DNA from 2 places in the Streptomyces sp. NPDC093598 genome. Region 1 is predicted to be linked to the other one. Evidence: predicted binding sites of a transcription regulator. Region 1 holds the regulator's gene; the other holds the start of a gene.
The links. Region 1 encodes HspR, which represses chaperone genes until heat shock. Its sites were predicted from a motif close to TTGAGNNNNNNNNNCTCAA; they were not measured.
Positions count from the first base shown of each region.

Region 2: lon (endopeptidase La) is a predicted target of HspR. The motif match lies at 3,161-3,179, and genes of this name have one in related genera.

Region 1 covers NZ_JBIWIV010000003.1:480,421-488,396, forward strand. Annotated here, with positions in the region: gene ACIRDU_RS13990 (MraY family glycosyltransferase) at 1-496, shown strand, start outside; gene dnaK (molecular chaperone DnaK) at 591-2,450, shown strand; gene grpE (nucleotide exchange factor GrpE) at 2,447-3,112, shown strand; gene dnaJ (molecular chaperone DnaJ) at 3,149-4,336, shown strand; gene ACIRDU_RS14010 (heat shock protein transcriptional repressor HspR) at 4,342-4,794, shown strand; gene ACIRDU_RS14015 (sugar ABC transporter substrate-binding protein) at 5,064-6,173, shown strand; gene ACIRDU_RS14020 (LuxR C-terminal-related transcriptional regulator) at 6,664-7,713, shown strand; gene ACIRDU_RS14025 (helix-turn-helix transcriptional regulator) at 7,795-7,976, opposite strand, start outside.
Region 2 covers NZ_JBIWIV010000008.1:139,610-147,585, reverse strand. Annotated here, with positions in the region: gene ACIRDU_RS23815 (response regulator transcription factor) at 1-567, opposite strand, end outside; gene ACIRDU_RS23810 (spermidine synthase) at 703-1,380, opposite strand; gene ACIRDU_RS23805 (rhomboid-like protein) at 1,551-2,354, shown strand; gene ACIRDU_RS23800 (GNAT family N-acetyltransferase) at 2,367-3,026, opposite strand; gene lon (endopeptidase La) at 3,202-5,616, shown strand; gene ACIRDU_RS23790 (MarR family winged helix-turn-helix transcriptional regulator) at 5,832-6,323, shown strand; gene ACIRDU_RS23785 (protein phosphatase 2C domain-containing protein) at 6,336-7,121, opposite strand; gene ACIRDU_RS23780 (nitrate- and nitrite sensing domain-containing protein) at 7,490-7,976, shown strand, end outside.

The DNA of each region.
Region 1 (7,976 bases):
CGCCGCCCTGACCGGGTTCCTGCTGCACAACTGGCATCCCGCGCGCGTGGCGCTGGGGAGTTGCGGATCCATGTCCGCGGGGTTCGTGATCGCCGTGGGAGCCGTGTACGCGCGGGCCGGGTTCGGGATCGGGGAGAGCGCGGGGGTGCTGTTCGCGCTGACCGCCGTGGTGGGTGCCGACGCCGTACTCGTGCTGGGGACGCGGCGGCTGAGCGGACGGGCTGTGTTCCGCAGCGGGCCCGATCACCTCGCGCACCGGCTGCGGCGGCTCGGGCTGACCGCGCCGGGGGCGACTCTGCTGCTGGGGACCGGGGCGTTGTCCGGGACGCTCGTCGGGGTACTCGCGCACGCCGGCCGGATCGGGGCCGGCGCCCTGTGGTGGGTGGTGGCAGGGGCGCTCGTCGTCGCGATCGCCCTCTCCCGGGTGCCTGTGTACGAACCTCGACGCAGCGTATCGCCGCAGGTCACAGCGCCATTGCGTGTAAGGAACGGATAAGAGTTGAGCCTGCTCGACTCAGCTCTGTTGACCGGTTGGGGGCCGTCGTGCACACTTGAGTCCGTTCCACTCAAGTCAGCTGGAGGAATCAACCATGGCACGTGCGGTCGGCATCGACCTGGGCACGACTAACTCCGTCGTCAGCGTTCTGGAGGGCGGCGAGCCCACCGTCATCACCAACGCCGAGGGCGCCAGGACCACGCCGTCCGTCGTCGCCTTCGCCAAGAACGGTGAGGTGCTCGTCGGAGAGGTGGCCAAGCGCCAGGCGGTCACGAACGTGGACCGGACCATCCGCTCCGTCAAGCGTCACATGGGCACCGACTGGAAGATCGAGCTCGACGGGAAGCCCTTCAACCCGCAGCAGATCAGCGCCTTCGTGCTCCAGAAGCTCAAGCGGGACGCCGAGTCCTACCTGGGCGAGAAGGTGACCGACGCGGTCATCACCGTCCCGGCGTACTTCAACGACTCCGAGCGTCAGGCCACGAAGGAGGCCGGCGAGATCGCCGGTCTGAACGTGCTGCGCATCGTCAACGAGCCCACCGCGGCCGCCCTGGCGTACGGCCTCGACAAGGACGACCAGACCATCCTGGTCTTCGACCTCGGTGGCGGTACGTTCGACGTCTCGCTGCTGGAGATCGGCGACGGTGTCGTCGAGGTGAAGGCCACCAACGGTGACAACCACCTCGGTGGTGACGACTGGGACCAGCGCGTCGTCGACTACCTGGTCCAGCAGTTCCAGTCCGGCCACGGCGTGGACCTGGGCAAGGACAAGATGGCCCTGCAGCGTCTGCGCGAGGCCGCCGAGAAGGCGAAGATCGAGCTGTCCTCGTCCACCGAGACCTCGATCAACCTGCCCTACATCACCGCCTCCGCCGAGGGTCCCCTGCACCTCGACGAGAAGCTCACCCGCGCCCAGTTCCAGCAGCTGACCGCGGACCTCCTGGAGCGCTGCAAGACGCCGTTCCACAACGTCATCAAGGACGCCGGCATCTCCATCAGCGAGATCGACCACGTCGTCCTCGTCGGCGGCTCGACCCGTATGCCCGCCGTCGCCGAGCTCGTCAAGGAGCTGACCGGCGGCAAGGACGCCAACAAGGGCGTCAACCCGGACGAGGTCGTCGCCATCGGCGCCGCCCTCCAGGCCGGTGTCCTCAAGGGCGAGGTCAAGGACGTCCTGCTCCTCGACGTCACCCCGCTGTCCCTCGGTATCGAGACCAAGGGCGGCATCATGACCAAGCTCATCGAGCGGAACACGACGATCCCGACCAAGCGGTCCGAGATCTTCACCACCGCCGAGGACAACCAGCCCTCCGTGCAGATCCAGGTCTACCAGGGCGAGCGCGAGATCGCGGCGTACAACAAGAAGCTCGGGATGTTCGAGCTGACCGGTCTGCCGCCGGCGCCCCGCGGCGTCCCGCAGATCGAGGTGTCCTTCGACATCGACGCCAACGGCATCATGCACGTGACCGCCAAGGACCTGGGCACGGGCAAGGAGCAGAAGATGACCGTCACCGGCGGCTCCTCGCTGCCGAAGGACGAGGTCGACCGCATGCGCCAGGAGGCCGAGCAGTACGCGGAGGAGGACCACAAGCGCCGCGAGGCCGCCGAGTCCCGCAACCAGGGCGAGCAGCTCGTCTACCAGACCGAGAAGTTCCTCAAGGACAACGAGGACAAGGTCCCGGGCGAGATCAAGACCGAGGTCGAGGAAGCCGTCGCCGAGCTGAAGGAGAAGCTCAAGGGCGAGGACTCCACCGAGATCCGCACGGCCACGGAGAAGGTCGCGGCCGTCTCCCAGAAGCTCGGCCAGGCCATGTACGCCGACGCCAATGCGGCCCAGGCCGCCGGTGGCCCCGCCGGTGACGCGGGCGCCGCGGCCGGTGGCGCCAAGGCCGCCGACGACGACGTCGTCGACGCCGAGATCGTGGACGACGAGCGGAAGGACGGTGCCGCGTGACGGAGGAGACCCCGGGCTTCGACGAGCAGCAGTCGCAGCAGCCCGACGTCCCTTCCGGCGCCACCTCCGACGACGCCGAGCCGAAGGCCGCCTCCCCCTCCGCGGAGGAGGGGGCGGCCCCGGCCGGGGACACGGGCCAGGACGTGGCTCTGGTGGCCCAGCTGGACCAGGCCCGCACGGCGCTCAGCGAGCGCACGGCGGACCTCCAGCGCCTCCAGGCCGAGTTCCAGAACTACCGCCGCCGGGTCGAGCGTGACCGGATCGCGGTCAAGGAGATCGCCATCGCGAACCTCCTGACCGAGCTCCTGCCCGTGCTCGACGACATCGGCCGCGCGCGTGAACACGGCGAACTGGTCGGCGGCTTCAAGTCCGTCGCCGAGTCGCTGGAGAGCACCGCGGCGAAGATGGGGTTGCAGCAGTTCGGCAAGGAGGGCGAGCCCTTCGACCCGACGATCCACGAAGCCCTGATGCACAGCTACGCGCCGGACGTCACCGAGACGACCTGCGTGGCGATCCTGCAGCCCGGGTACCGGATCGGCGAGCGCACCATCCGCCCCGCGCGGGTGGCGGTCGCCGAACCCCAGCCGGGGGCACAGACGGTCAAGGCGGACGAGTCCGCCGACGCCGACGACAAGGAGAGCGGTGGCCCGGACGAGGGCTGACGGCATAGACCACGAAGGGAAGGAGGGGCGTCGAGGATGAGCACCAAGGACTTCATCGAGAAGGACTACTACAAGGTCCTCGGCGTCCCCAAGGACGCCACCGAGGCCGAGATCAAGAAGGCGTACCGGAAGCTCGCCCGCGAGTTCCACCCGGACGCCAACAAGGGCAACGTCAAGGCGGAGGAGCGCTTCAAGGAGATCTCCGAGGCCAACGACATCCTCGGCGACCCCAAGAAGCGCAAGGAGTACGACGACGCGCGCGCCCTCTTCGGCAACGGCGGCTTCCGCCCGGGGCCCGGCGCGGGCGGCGGCTCCTTCAACTTCGACCTGGGCGACCTCTTCGGAGGCGGCGGCCAGGGCGGCGGTCAGGGAGCCGGCGGCTTCGGCGGCGGACTCGGTGACGTCTTCGGGGGCCTGTTCAACCGCGGCGGCGCGGGCGGCCCGGGGACGCGCACGCACCCCCGGCGCGGCCAGGACATCGAGTCCGAGGTCACGCTCAGCTTCACCGAGGCGATCGAGGGCGCGACCGTCCCGCTGCGGATGTCGTCGCAGTCCCCCTGCAAGGCCTGTTCGGGCACCGGCGACAAGAACGGCACACCGCGCGTGTGCCCGACCTGCGTCGGCACCGGGCAGGTCGCCCGGGGCAGCGGCGGCGGCTTCTCCCTCACCGACCCCTGCCCGGACTGCAAGGGCCGCGGTCTGATCGCGGAGAACGCCTGCGACGTCTGCAAGGGCAGCGGCCGGGCCAAGTCCTCGCGGACCATGCAGGTGCGCATCCCCGCGGGCGTCAGCGACGGCCAGCGGATCCGGCTGCGCGGCAAGGGAGCACCGGGCGAGCGCGGCGGCCCGGCGGGCGACCTGTACGTCGTCGTGCACGTCGACTCCCACCCGGTGTTCGGCCGCAAGGAGGACAACCTCACGGTCACCGTCCCGGTGACCTTCACCGAGGCGGCCCTCGGCGGCGAGGTGCGGGTGCCCACCCTGGGCGGCCCGCCGGTCACGCTGAAGCTGCCGCCGGGCACGCCCAACGGGCGCACCATGCGCGCCCGGGGCAAGGGCGCGGTCCGCAAGGACGGCACCCGCGGCGACCTCCTGGTCACCGTCGAGGTGAGTGTTCCGAAGGACCTGACGGGGAAGGCTCGTGACGCACTCGAGGCGTATCGCGAGGTGACCGCGGATGAGGACCCGCGGGCGGATCTGTTCCAGGCCGCGAAGGGAGCATGAGTCAGATGGACGGTCGTCGGCGCAATCCGTATGAACTGACCGAGGAGACCCCGGTCTACGTCATCTCGGTGGCGGCCCAGCTGTCCGGCCTGCACCCCCAGACCCTGCGCCAGTACGACCGCCTGGGCCTGGTGTCCCCGGACCGCACCGCGGGCCGTGGCCGCCGGTACTCGGCCCGTGACATCGAACTGCTGCGCACCGTCCAGCAGTTGTCGCAGGACGAGGGCATCAACCTGGCCGGTATCAAGCGCATCATCGAACTGGAGAACCAGGTCGCAGCGCTCCAGTCCCGCGTGGCAGAGCTGGAGGACGCGCTCGACGGCGCGGCGGCGGCCATGCGGCAGCGCGAGGCGGCGGTGCACGCGTCGTACCGCCGCGACCTGGTGCCGTACCAGGAGGTGCAGCAGACCAGCGCGCTGGTGGTGTGGCGGCCGAAGCGGCAGCAGCAGTCCGACTGACGCGTGACGCACGCGAAAGGGCCGGGAGTTGACTCCCGGCCCTTTTCGTCTGCCTTGGGCCGGTTTCTCCGCGTCTCCTATGGATGACCGGCAGGTGCACGGCACTTGGAGATGATTCCGCAGAGTCTTCACATCTGCTGCGGAGCGTGGTGTTGCCATCTCGTTAAGTGGTTCCGCTTGACGCTGGCGGCGCGTCCGCGTTGGCTTTTCAGACACATGGGCCACAAAGCTGTGCCCACGTCCGAATCACACGCGAAGTGAGCCCCCGCATGCGTCGTCGTATCTCCATATCCGTGGCCGCCGCCACGATGTCCGTCACGCTCGCCGGCTGCGGCGTGCTCAACGCGACCGGGAGCAGTGACGACGCGAGCCCGGCGAAGGGCAACGACATCACCGTCGGTCTGCTGCTGCCGGAGAAGGCGAACACGCGGTACGAGAACTTCGACTACCCCATCATCAAGCGCAAGGTCGAGTCGCTCACCAACGACAAGGGCCGCGTCGAGTACGCCAACGCCGAGGCGAGCGCGGACAAGCAGGCGAGCCAGATGCAGCAGATGATCGACGACCGGGTCGACGTGATCCTGCTGGACGCCGTCGACTCGCAGGCCATCGCGAGCGGCGTGAAGAAGGCGAAGGAGGCCGGCATCCCGGTCATCGCCTACGACCGGCTGGCCGAGGGCCCGATCGACGCGTACATCTCCTTCGACAACGAGCTGGTCGGCGAGGTCCAGGGCCGCTCCCTGCTGGAGGCCATCGGCGAGAACGCGAGCCTCTCCGACAAGATCGTCATGATGAACGGCTCGTCGACGGACCCGAACGCCAAGCAGTTCAAGGCCGGGGCGATGTCCGAGCTGAACGGCAAGGTGACGATTGCCGAGTCCTTCGACACCAAGGACTGGAAGCCGGAGAACGCGCAGGCCAACATGAGCGACGCGATCCAGAAGATCGGCAAGGACAACATCGCGGCGGTGTACTCCGCAAACGACGGCATGGCGGGCGGCATCGTCAAGGCGCTGAAGGCCGCGGGCGTGACCGAAATGCCGCCGATCACCGGGCAGGACGCGGAGCTCCAGGCCGTGCAGCGGATCATCAGCGGCGAGCAGTACATGAGCGTGTACAAGTCCTACCCGCAGGAGGCGGAGAACGCCGCGGAGATGGCGGTCGCCAAGGTCCAGGGCCGCGACATCCAGTTCGCCGCCCTCACCCGCGACAAGGTCGACAGCCCCACGGACAAGGCCATCCCGGCACAGCTCGTGCCCGTGGTCGCGCTCACCAAGGAGAACATCAAGGACACGGTGGTCGCGGACGACGTCTACAAGCTGTCGGACATCTGCACGGCCGAGTACAAGGCGGCGTGCCGGGCCATCGGCCTGAAGTAGCCGCGCGGCGGAAACTGCCGCGGGGCCCGGTCCTGGCGTCCGCGGCACCGGCCCCCGTGTCCGGGCAGGCTCCCTCCGGCGGGAGTTCCCCATCGACCGCCTGCCGCGCACGCTCGGAGAGTGTTCGGCGCGTTGACCGACGTGCTGGTGCACGCGACCGGCGAGCGGTCCGCCAGAGAGCGGGTCGAGCGGCGGGCGTGCGAGGCGGAGACCAGCTATGTGAAGCGCCCGTACGGGCAGGGGGGCAAGGCGGTACGCCCCCGGCACGATCGGCCGCGGCCTCCTCGCGGCGGGGTGGCGCGCCGCCGCCCCCGACGGCTCCCGTCCCGCCCGGCACGACTGACCGTCCCCGGTCGCATCACGGCTGCGCATACAGGGATCAACCGGGTCGGCGAGGCGTCCGGTTGCTGTCGAGCCGTGTTGCGGAGCACGTCCGGTCCGCGCATAGTTGCGCTGCGGAAAGACGGCGAAACCGGGGGTGGGATGGGCGATGGCCGGGCACGGGGCGGATGAGCATCCACACGGTGCCGACCGACTGTGCGAGACCGGGGATCGCGTGTACTCCCGGGCCGTACGGCGCGGCCGGGTGTCGCGCCGGGACGCGGAGCCGGTGCCCTGCCTGCTGGAACTCGCCCTGCTGCACCCGGACCCCGACGACATGGACTGGCTGGTGCCGACCTCTCCGCAGGAGGTGATGACCCGGCTGCTGCGCGGGATGCACGACGAGGTCAGTGCGAGCCAGCGGCGGGTGGGTTCTGCCGTCGCGGCCGTCGAGTGGTACGCCGGGCTGGGCCGCCAGGTGCGGCCGGCCGCCTCGGGGGCGGAGGGCCCGGCGATCCGGGTCCTGGACGGACTCGCCCGGATCCAGGCCGCGATGGACGAGGCGACCCAGGCGTGCACGGCGGAGGTGCTCACGGTCCAGCCGGGCGGCATCCGCCGCGAGGCGGAGCTCTCCGAGGGCTTGCACCGGGCGCTGGCGCTGCGCGGCCGGGGCGTGCGGATGAGGGACCTGTACACGCATGTCGCCCGGCACGGGCAGGGTCTGCTGAACTACCTCGAGCTGATGGGCGACGCGGTGGAGGCGCGGACGCTGGACGAGGTGATCGACCGGCTGATCCTCTTCGACCGGACGGTGGCGTTCATCCCGGCCAACACCGACCGCACGATGGCCCTGGAGCTACGGCATCCGGCGATCGTCGAATACCTCGTCACGGTCTTCGACCGGCTCTGGCGCCTCGCCATCCCGCTCGAGGCCCCGCTCCCCGACACGGGCATCGAGGGCATCTCCCACCGGGAGCAGTCCATCGCCGCGCTGTTGGCGGAGGGGCACCAGGACGCCGTCATCGCGGAACGGCTGGGCATAAGCGTCCGGACGTGCCGGGCGCACATCGCGCGCCTCTCGGAGACGCTGGGGGCGGCCAGCCGTACGCAACTCGGCGTACGCATCGCCCAGGCGGGCCTGGACGGACCGCAGCACTCGACCACGCCCCTCAGCGCTCCTGGTCAAGAAACCCCGAGCGTCCGTTCGCCGTCCCGGTGAGGAACCCGATTCGCGCCCTGCTCTGACTGCCCGGCTCATGCCGAGGCGGTCGGCGATGACGGCGTCGGTGCGTCCGCGAGGTCAACCGGCGTCTCCTTCCTGGTCCTGCTTCAGGATGCCGGACTGGGCGATGAGATAGCCCAGTTGGGCACGGCTGCCACTGCCCAGGGCGGACGCGAGCTTGGCGATGTGGGCCCGGCAGGTGCGCACGTTCATGCCGAGGCGCCGGGCGATGGCTTCGTCGACGTGCCCCTCGACCAGAA
Region 2 (7,976 bases), on a different contig from region 1:
GGTGTTCGCCAGGCAGACCAGCAGGTCGAACTCGGTGGGCGTGAGGTGGACGTCCTCGCTGCGCACCCGGACCCGGCGCTGCGCGTGGTCGATCTCCAGCTCACCGAGGCGCAGGATGCCGGAGCGGGGGGTGGCCGCCGCGATGGCGGCCCGCTCCACCCGGCGCAGCAGTACGTGCACGCGCGCCGCCAGCTCCCGCATGGAGAAGGGCTTGGTCATGTAGTCGTCGGCGCCGACGCCGAGTCCGACGAGCATGTCGGTCTCGTCGTCGCGCGCGGTGAGCATCAGCACCGGTACCGGGCGGGCGGCCTGCACGCGCCGGCAGACCTCCAGGCCGTCGAAGCCGGGCAGCATGATGTCGAGGATCAGCAGGTCGGGCTGCCATGCCTCGGCGGTGTCGACCGCGGCGGGACCGTCACCCGCAGTTTGCACGAGGAATCCCTCGGCCCGCAGGCGGGTCGCGATGGCGTCCACGATCGTCGCGTCGTCCTCGACCACCAGGACCCGGCGCTGTGCGCCCGGAGTAGCCGTCGCTGAACCGTTGTGGGAGGTCTGTGTCTGCTCCATCGCCCGCCCCTGGGGTGTGCTTTCCGGAATCAGTGGGGTGATTCCTTCTGACTGGCTATGCCTGCGCATGGTTGCGATTGACGCTTGAATGATCGGCGTCAGGGGAGCAGCGTACGGGGAGTCAGTACGCCTTTGCTATCCAGGGCTGATGGCGAGGTGCACGACGTCCGGAACGCCCCGGGCAACCGGGATCTCTTCGGTACGCACCTGTTGGAACCCGGCATTCCGCAAGGTTTCTTCGAATTCCGGAGACGGCTGGGCGGACCAGACGGCCAGAACCCCGCCGGGTCTCAACACCCTTGCGCAGCTTGCCAGTCCGGCCTCTCGGTAGAGATTTCCGTTGCCCTCCGTGACAGTCCAGCCGGGTCCGTTGTCGATGTCGAGGCACAGGGCGTCGTACGTGTCGGATGTCTCATTGACGTGTGCGACCAGATCGGCCTCGACGATTTTCGTGCGGGGGTCCGCCAGGGCCCGGGCGGAGAGCGCGGAGAGCGGGCCGTCCCGATGCCATTCGACGATCGCGTGCTCGCGCTCCACCACCGTGATCCCTCCCCAGCGCGGGTCCGCCGCGGCGTGCGCCAGGGAGAAGCCGACGCCGAGTCCGCCGATCAGGACGTCGGGGCGGTCCCGGCCGGCCAGGGCGTCCAGTGCCGCGTCGACCAGCCGCCGCTCCGAGCGGCCGTCGGAGGTGTCCATCAGGAAACAGCCGTTGGCGATGATCTCCAGCCGGTCACCGTGCCGTCGCAGCACCACCTCACCGTGCGGGCCCTCGCGACGGTCCAGCACATCGGGAATGTCGTACGGGGTAGGCATGGGGGCATCCTCGCAGGGGAGGGGGGTGTGGCGCCTCGCATTTCGCCGTGCCCCGCGGGGGACGCGGGGTGAGGCTTTCGGGTTGCTGTGAATCGGCACTCGCGTGGCGCGGGTCACAGACAGCGGAGTGTCCGGGGCGAAGGCTGGGACATGACGGAAAGGAGCGCCCGTTGACGCAACGCACCGCGCCGCCCCGGGAGACGGCCGAACCGTCGCCGCAAGGCGCGCCCGGCGGCGACGGTTCGGGGCTGCTGGACGGCGTGCCGCGGCAGCGGGGCCCGCGCGAGGCGGTCGGCACGCGCGTACCGGAGCCCGCTCTTGCGGCAGGGTCCCGGCTGTGCACACCGCGCCCCTGGCGGCTGCTGCCCACCCCCACGGGAACGCCGTTCACCTTCGGCTACGCGATCGTCCTCTGCGTCACCTCGCTGATCACCGCGTACGCGGACCCGGCCCTGGTGCACGCCCTGCTTCAGGGCTCCAGTACGGATGTGACGCACCTGGTGCGCATGCCGGAGCTGGTGCTGATCGGCAGTGCGCTGTGGGTCGCGGGCGGGGTGACCTCACCCTTCGCCATCGCCTTCGTGCTGGTGCTGACCGCGTTGGAACGACGCCTCGGGGGCCTGCGCACGGCCGGTGTCTTCCTGCTCGGGCACGTGCTGGCCACCCTCGCGACCGAGGTGCCGGTCGGCCTCGCGGTCCTGGCCGGGCACCTCCCGGACAGCTCCCTGCACCGCCTCGACTACGGCGTCAGCTTCGGTGTCGCCGCAGGCATCGGCGCCCTGGCCGGCCTCCTGCCGCTGTGGCTGCGCCTGCCGCTGCTCGCCGGCTTCGGCTGGATGCTGCTCCAGGACCTGCTCGCCTTCACCGACCCGATGACGAACTGGGGGCACCTCATCGCCCTGGGCATCGGGATCGCGACCTGGCCGGTGGTCCGGCGGTGGTACGCGACGCGCCTCGGCACGGGCGGGGGCTGAGCGCGAGGCCCTTCAGGTTCGGGCGGAGGCCGGCGGGCCGTGCTTGGCGCTGGTCAGCGGGGCCACCACCTCCCAGCCCAATGCCTCGTAGAGACCTCGCCCGGCGGGTGTCCCGGCCAGGACGCCGGTCCGTGCCCCCTGCCGGACGGCGACGTGCTGCAACGTCCGCATGACGAGACTGCCCAGACCCCTGCGGCGGTGCTCGGCGGCCGTCTCGACCTGGTCGACGACGGCGGTCTCGCCCGTCGGCGCGATCTGGCCGCGCGCCGCCAGGGACCCGTCCGGCGCGGCCACCATCACACGGGTCACTCCTGCGCGCGACCACTCGCGCAGCCGGTAGCCGTCGGGGGCGGCGGGAGCGCCGTCCGCCGCCAGCGGGATCGTCATCAAATAGCCGGGCTCCGGGTCGATCCACCAGGTGTCGTCCAGCCAGCCGGAGACCACCGAGGGGTCCCGGAACGCCTTCAGCCACACGCCGTCCCCGGTCACCGCCCCGGCCACCTTGCGGACGGTCGTCTCGTCGAGGCCCTCGCCCGTCGCGCCGAACACGTGCCGCGTGACATGCCCGTACATCCCCATGTCGATCGTCCAGCCCCACGGCTCGGGCAGCGGCGGAGCGGCCCCGCGCGACACGACCCAGCCGTTCACCCATGCCTGCACGGTTCCGTCCAATGCCATCCCCTGTAATGAGCGTGAGGCCTGATCATCTATTACGCACAGGACCTTACGCGCCCTCCCGCTCCCGATGTCACGGGTGATCGCTGACAGCGAACAGCGGGTAGGGAACATCCGGCCCCGCTCGAGCATTGAGTCGGCATAGCTCAACTTGACTGCCGAAGGGGAGATCATGGCTTCGACGTCCACACCGCTCACCCTGCCCGTGCTGCCGCTCGACGGCGAGGTCGTGCTGCCCGGCATGGTGGTCCCGCTGGACCTGAGCGATTCCGAGGTCCGTGCCGCTGTGGAGGCTGCTCAGGCCGCTGCCCGGTCAACGCCCGGAAAGCCCCGGGTACTCCTGGTGCCACGCATCGACGGGACCTACGCGAACACCGGTGTGCTCGGCACCGTCGAGCAGGTCGGCCGGCTGGCCGACGGCGACCCGGGCGCGCTGATCCGCGGCCGGGGGCGGGTGAGGATCGGTGCGGGGACGACCGGACCCGGCGCCGCCCTGTGGGTCGAGGGCACCAGCGTCGGCGAGACCGTGCCGGAGCCGTTGCCCGGGCAGGTTGCCGAACTGGTCAAGGAGTACAAGGCCCTCGCCACCGCCTGGCTGCGCAAGCGCGGTGCCTGGCAGGTCGTCGACCGGGTCCAGGCCATCGACGACGTCTCGGCGCTCGCCGACAACTCCGGCTACTCGCCGTTCCTGACCACCGACCAGAAGGTCGAGCTGCTGGAGACCGCCGACCCGGTGGCCCGGCTCAAGCTCGCCACCCAGCAGCTGCGCGACCACCTCGCCGAGCAGGACGTGGCCGAGTCCATCGCCAAGGACGTCCAGGAGGGCGTCGACAAGCAGCAGCGCGAGTTCCTGCTGCGGCGTCAGCTGGAAGCCGTCCGCAAGGAGTTGCGCGAGCTCAACGGCGAGCAGGAGGGCGAGGAGTCCGACGACTACCGCACCCGCGTGGAGGCCGCCGACCTGCCCGAGAAGGTCCGCGAGGCCGCGCTCAAGGAGGTCGACAAGCTGGAGCGGTCCTCCGACCAGTCGCCCGAGGGTTCCTGGATCCGCACCTGGCTCGACACGGTCCTGGAGATGCCGTGGAACGAGCGCACCGAGGACGCCTACGACATCCGGGGCGCCAAGGCGGTCCTGGACGCCGAGCACTCCGGGCTGGAGGACGTGAAGGAACGCATCACCGAGTACCTGGCGGTGCGCAAGCGCCGTGACGACCGGGGTCTCGGCGTGGTCGGCGGGCGGCGCGGCGGTGCCGTGCTCGCGCTCGTCGGGCCGCCCGGCGTCGGCAAGACCAGCCTCGGCGAGTCCGTCGCCCACGCGATGGGCCGGAAGTTCGTCCGCGTCGCCCTCGGCGGCGTCCGCGACGAGGCCGAGATCCGCGGACACCGGCGTACGTACGTCGGCGCGCTGCCGGGCCGGGTCGTCCGGGCCGTCAAGGAGGCCGGGTCGATGAACCCGGTCGTGCTCCTCGACGAGATCGACAAGGTCGGCTCGGACTTCCGGGGCGACCCGGCCGCCGCCCTGCTGGAGGTGCTCGACCCGGCACAGAACCACACCTTCCGGGACCACTACCTGGAGGTCGAGCTGGACCTGTCGGACGTCGTTTTCCTGGCCACCGCCAACGTCCTGGAGGCGATCCCGGAAGCCCTGGCCGACCGGATGGAGATCGTCCGCCTGGACGGCTACACCGAGGACGAGAAGGTCGTCATCGCCCGTGACCACCTGCTCCCGCGCCAGCTGGAGCGGGCCGGCCTCGACAAGGACGAGGTGACCATCGACGAGGGGGCGCTGCGCAAGCTCGCCGGCGAGTACACCCGCGAGGCCGGCGTGCGCACCCTGGAGCGGTCCGTCGCGCGCCTGCTGCGCAAGATCGCCGCCCAGCACGAACTGGGCGAGCGCGAGCTGCCGTTCACCGTCCGCGACGAGGACCTGCGCGACCTGATCGGCCGGCCGCACCACGTGCCCGAGTCCGCCCAGGACCCGGCCGAGCGGCGGACGTCCGTGCCGGGCGTGGCCACCGGGCTCGCGGTGACCGGAGCGGGCGGTGACGTGCTGTTCGTCGAGGCGTCGCTGGCCGACCCGGAGACGGGCGCGGCCGGGCTGACCCTGACCGGACAGCTGGGTGACGTGATGAAGGAGTCCGCGCAGATCGCGCTGAGCTTCCTGCGTTCCCACGGCGCCGAACTCGAACTGCCGGTGGCCGATCTGAAGGACCGGGGCGTGCACATCCACTTCCCGGCGGGCGCGGTCCCCAAGGACGGCCCGAGCGCGGGCATCACGATGACGACGGCCCTGGCGTCCCTGCTGTCCGGCCGGCTGGTCCGCACGGACGTGGCGATGACCGGTGAGGTCTCGCTGACCGGGCGGGTCCTGCCGATCGGCGGCGTGAAGCAGAAGCTGCTCGCGGCGCACCGGGCCGGTGTCACCACGGTGATCATCCCCAAGCGCAACGAGCCCGACCTGGACGACGTCCCGGCGGAGGTGCTGGACAAGCTCGACGTCCACGCCGTCACCGATGTCCGCCAGGTCCTGGAACTGGCGCTCGCGCCCGCGACCAGCGGGGCGGCGCCGGAGGTCCCGGTCGCGGCGTGACGGACGCGATCGGACCGGTGAAGGCCCGGGTTCTCGTGAGGGAGCCCGGGCCTTCGCCGTGTGGTGGCGACCCGGCCCTTCACCATGGGGCGGCCCCGTGGACACGGACGCCCTGACCTGCGGAATACTTGCCGAACTGCGGTGATGGCGGCAGGTGGCGGAAAATTCCAGTACCGGATTCTCACGACCGGGCGACGACCGAGGCAGGGACTGACGTGCGCGACGGCGGCAACGACGACGGACACCGCGACGCCGGTGTGGCCGGAAGCGGTGTGGATCAGCCCGCCTTCCTGGCGCTGGAGCGCGAGCTGACCGTGCTGCTGCGGCGCGCCCGGGCCAGCCAGGGCGAGATGGCCCGTGAGGTCCACCCCGACCTCGAGTCGTCCGCGTACGGCCTGCTCGTCCGGCTGGACGAGTGCGGACAGCAGCGGGCGACCGAGCTCGCCGCCTACATCGGGGTCGGCAAGGCGACGATGTCCCGCCAGCTGCGGGCCCTGGAGGAACTCGGGCTGGTCGCGCGCGAGCCCGACCCCGCCGACGGACGGGCCTGGCTGGTCGCCCTCACCCAGGAGGGCCACGGCCGCGTCCGCCGGGTCCGGGAGGCCCGCCGCGCCCGCTACGCCGGCCGCCTGGCCGACTGGGACTCCCGCGAGGTCACGGAACTGGCCCGGCTGCTGAACCAGCTCAACCGCGGCATGGAGAAGTAGGGCCGGACCCCCTCAGAACTCGACGAACACCACCGTCGCGTCGTCGTGCCTCTTGCTCCTGCCCAGGAACGTCGCGGCGGCGTCCGACCGCTCCAGTGCCCGGACGCGGTCCACCAGTGCCTGTGGGCCCTCCTTGCGGACGAGGTGGAAGCAGTCCGTCCAGTCGCCCTCCTCGAACCGCTCCACCCAGCGCGTGGCACCGTCCGTCAGCGCGGCCAGGGCGCACACCTCTCCGCGGGGCAGGGTGCCGGTCACCGCTCGCCGGGCCACCGAGGGATCCGCGGCGGCCGTGAAGAAGCCGCCCTCCAGGTTGCGGAGCGTGGAGTCCACCAGCGCGTCCGTCGCCAGCGCCGAGCGGGGGAGCAGGGACAGCCGGTCGTCGAGGACGGGGGTCACCACGCCGTCCGGGGACTCCAGGAGAAGAGCCGAGTCCGACAGGACCAGATACTCCACCGTGGCCGGATTCCAGCGGGTCGCGACCACCGTGGCCTGAGGTGTCCGGGGGTGAGAAAGGTCACAGGTTGCGGCGTGTGCGTCGGAGGTACGCGCGATGGCGCGGGACAAGGCGTCGACGAGGGGAACATCCGGGAGTGAAACGGTCAGTTCGGTCAGTGCGCCGCCGAGGCGTGCGGTGAACCAGGGGACGGAATGCAGACAGCCCGTCCCTGCCTTCGGTGGGGTGACCCCGTCGAGGACGACGACCGAACCGCCCTGCCCCGAGGCCGGTAGTCCGACACTGGCGAAGTCCTCGTTGGGGCGGTCGGCGTCTCCCGGCTCCGAGGCGAGTTCAGTTCGCATCCAGCAAGTCTGCACGAGCCCTTCACAAGGGCCGCAAAGGGTCGGCCATGGGTGCCGGACCGGCGCAGCCACGCAGGTCAGGTGCCAGGTTTGGGGTGGAATGATTTGTTCCGGGAAGGCGTGGTGGCGAATACTGCCACCGGCCGTTCCCGTCGTCCAACCGGCGTGCCGCACAAGGCCCCTGCACAGGCCTGCGGAACTTGCCCCTCAACTCCCGTCCGGGGTTCACTCCTTCGGGTGGCGGGTCAGGTGATGCGCGTGCGCCGCCCACCGGCGCTGGGAGGGTCGGGAAGTGTACCGGGAGTACGCGTCAGTTGACGGAGCGTCACCCGGGCCCAAGGGTTCACGAGTCAGGAATGCGAGCACCGGTGCAGAAGACGCGGCCTCGTCGCACAGGCAAGCAGACGGCCCCAGTTCAGGGCGCTGAGCCGACGCCCCCCACCGGCAAGGGCCGCCCCACGCACGTACGCAACCGGCTGATCGTGGCCGTGGCCGTGGTCGCCGCGGCCATCGCCGGTGCCGGCGCCCCGTCCGTCCTCGCCGCCTCCGGGGAACTCCACGACTCCCAGAAGCTGGTGACGCTCGCGGAGCAGACCCAGGACGCGCTCGCCCTCGCGCACTCACTCGCCGACGAGCGGGACGACGTCACCTCCTACATCGCGGCCGGGCGACCCAAGTCCAAGGCCCCCTCCGAGCAGCGCAGCGCCCGGGTGGACCGGCAGGTCGAGGAGCTGCGGTCCGACACCGACACGCCCGCCTCGCTCCGTTCCGACCTCGACGGCATAGCGGCCGTGCGCCGGGCGGCGCTCACCGGCAAGAGCAGCGCCCTCGAAGCGCACCAGGCGTACTCCACCA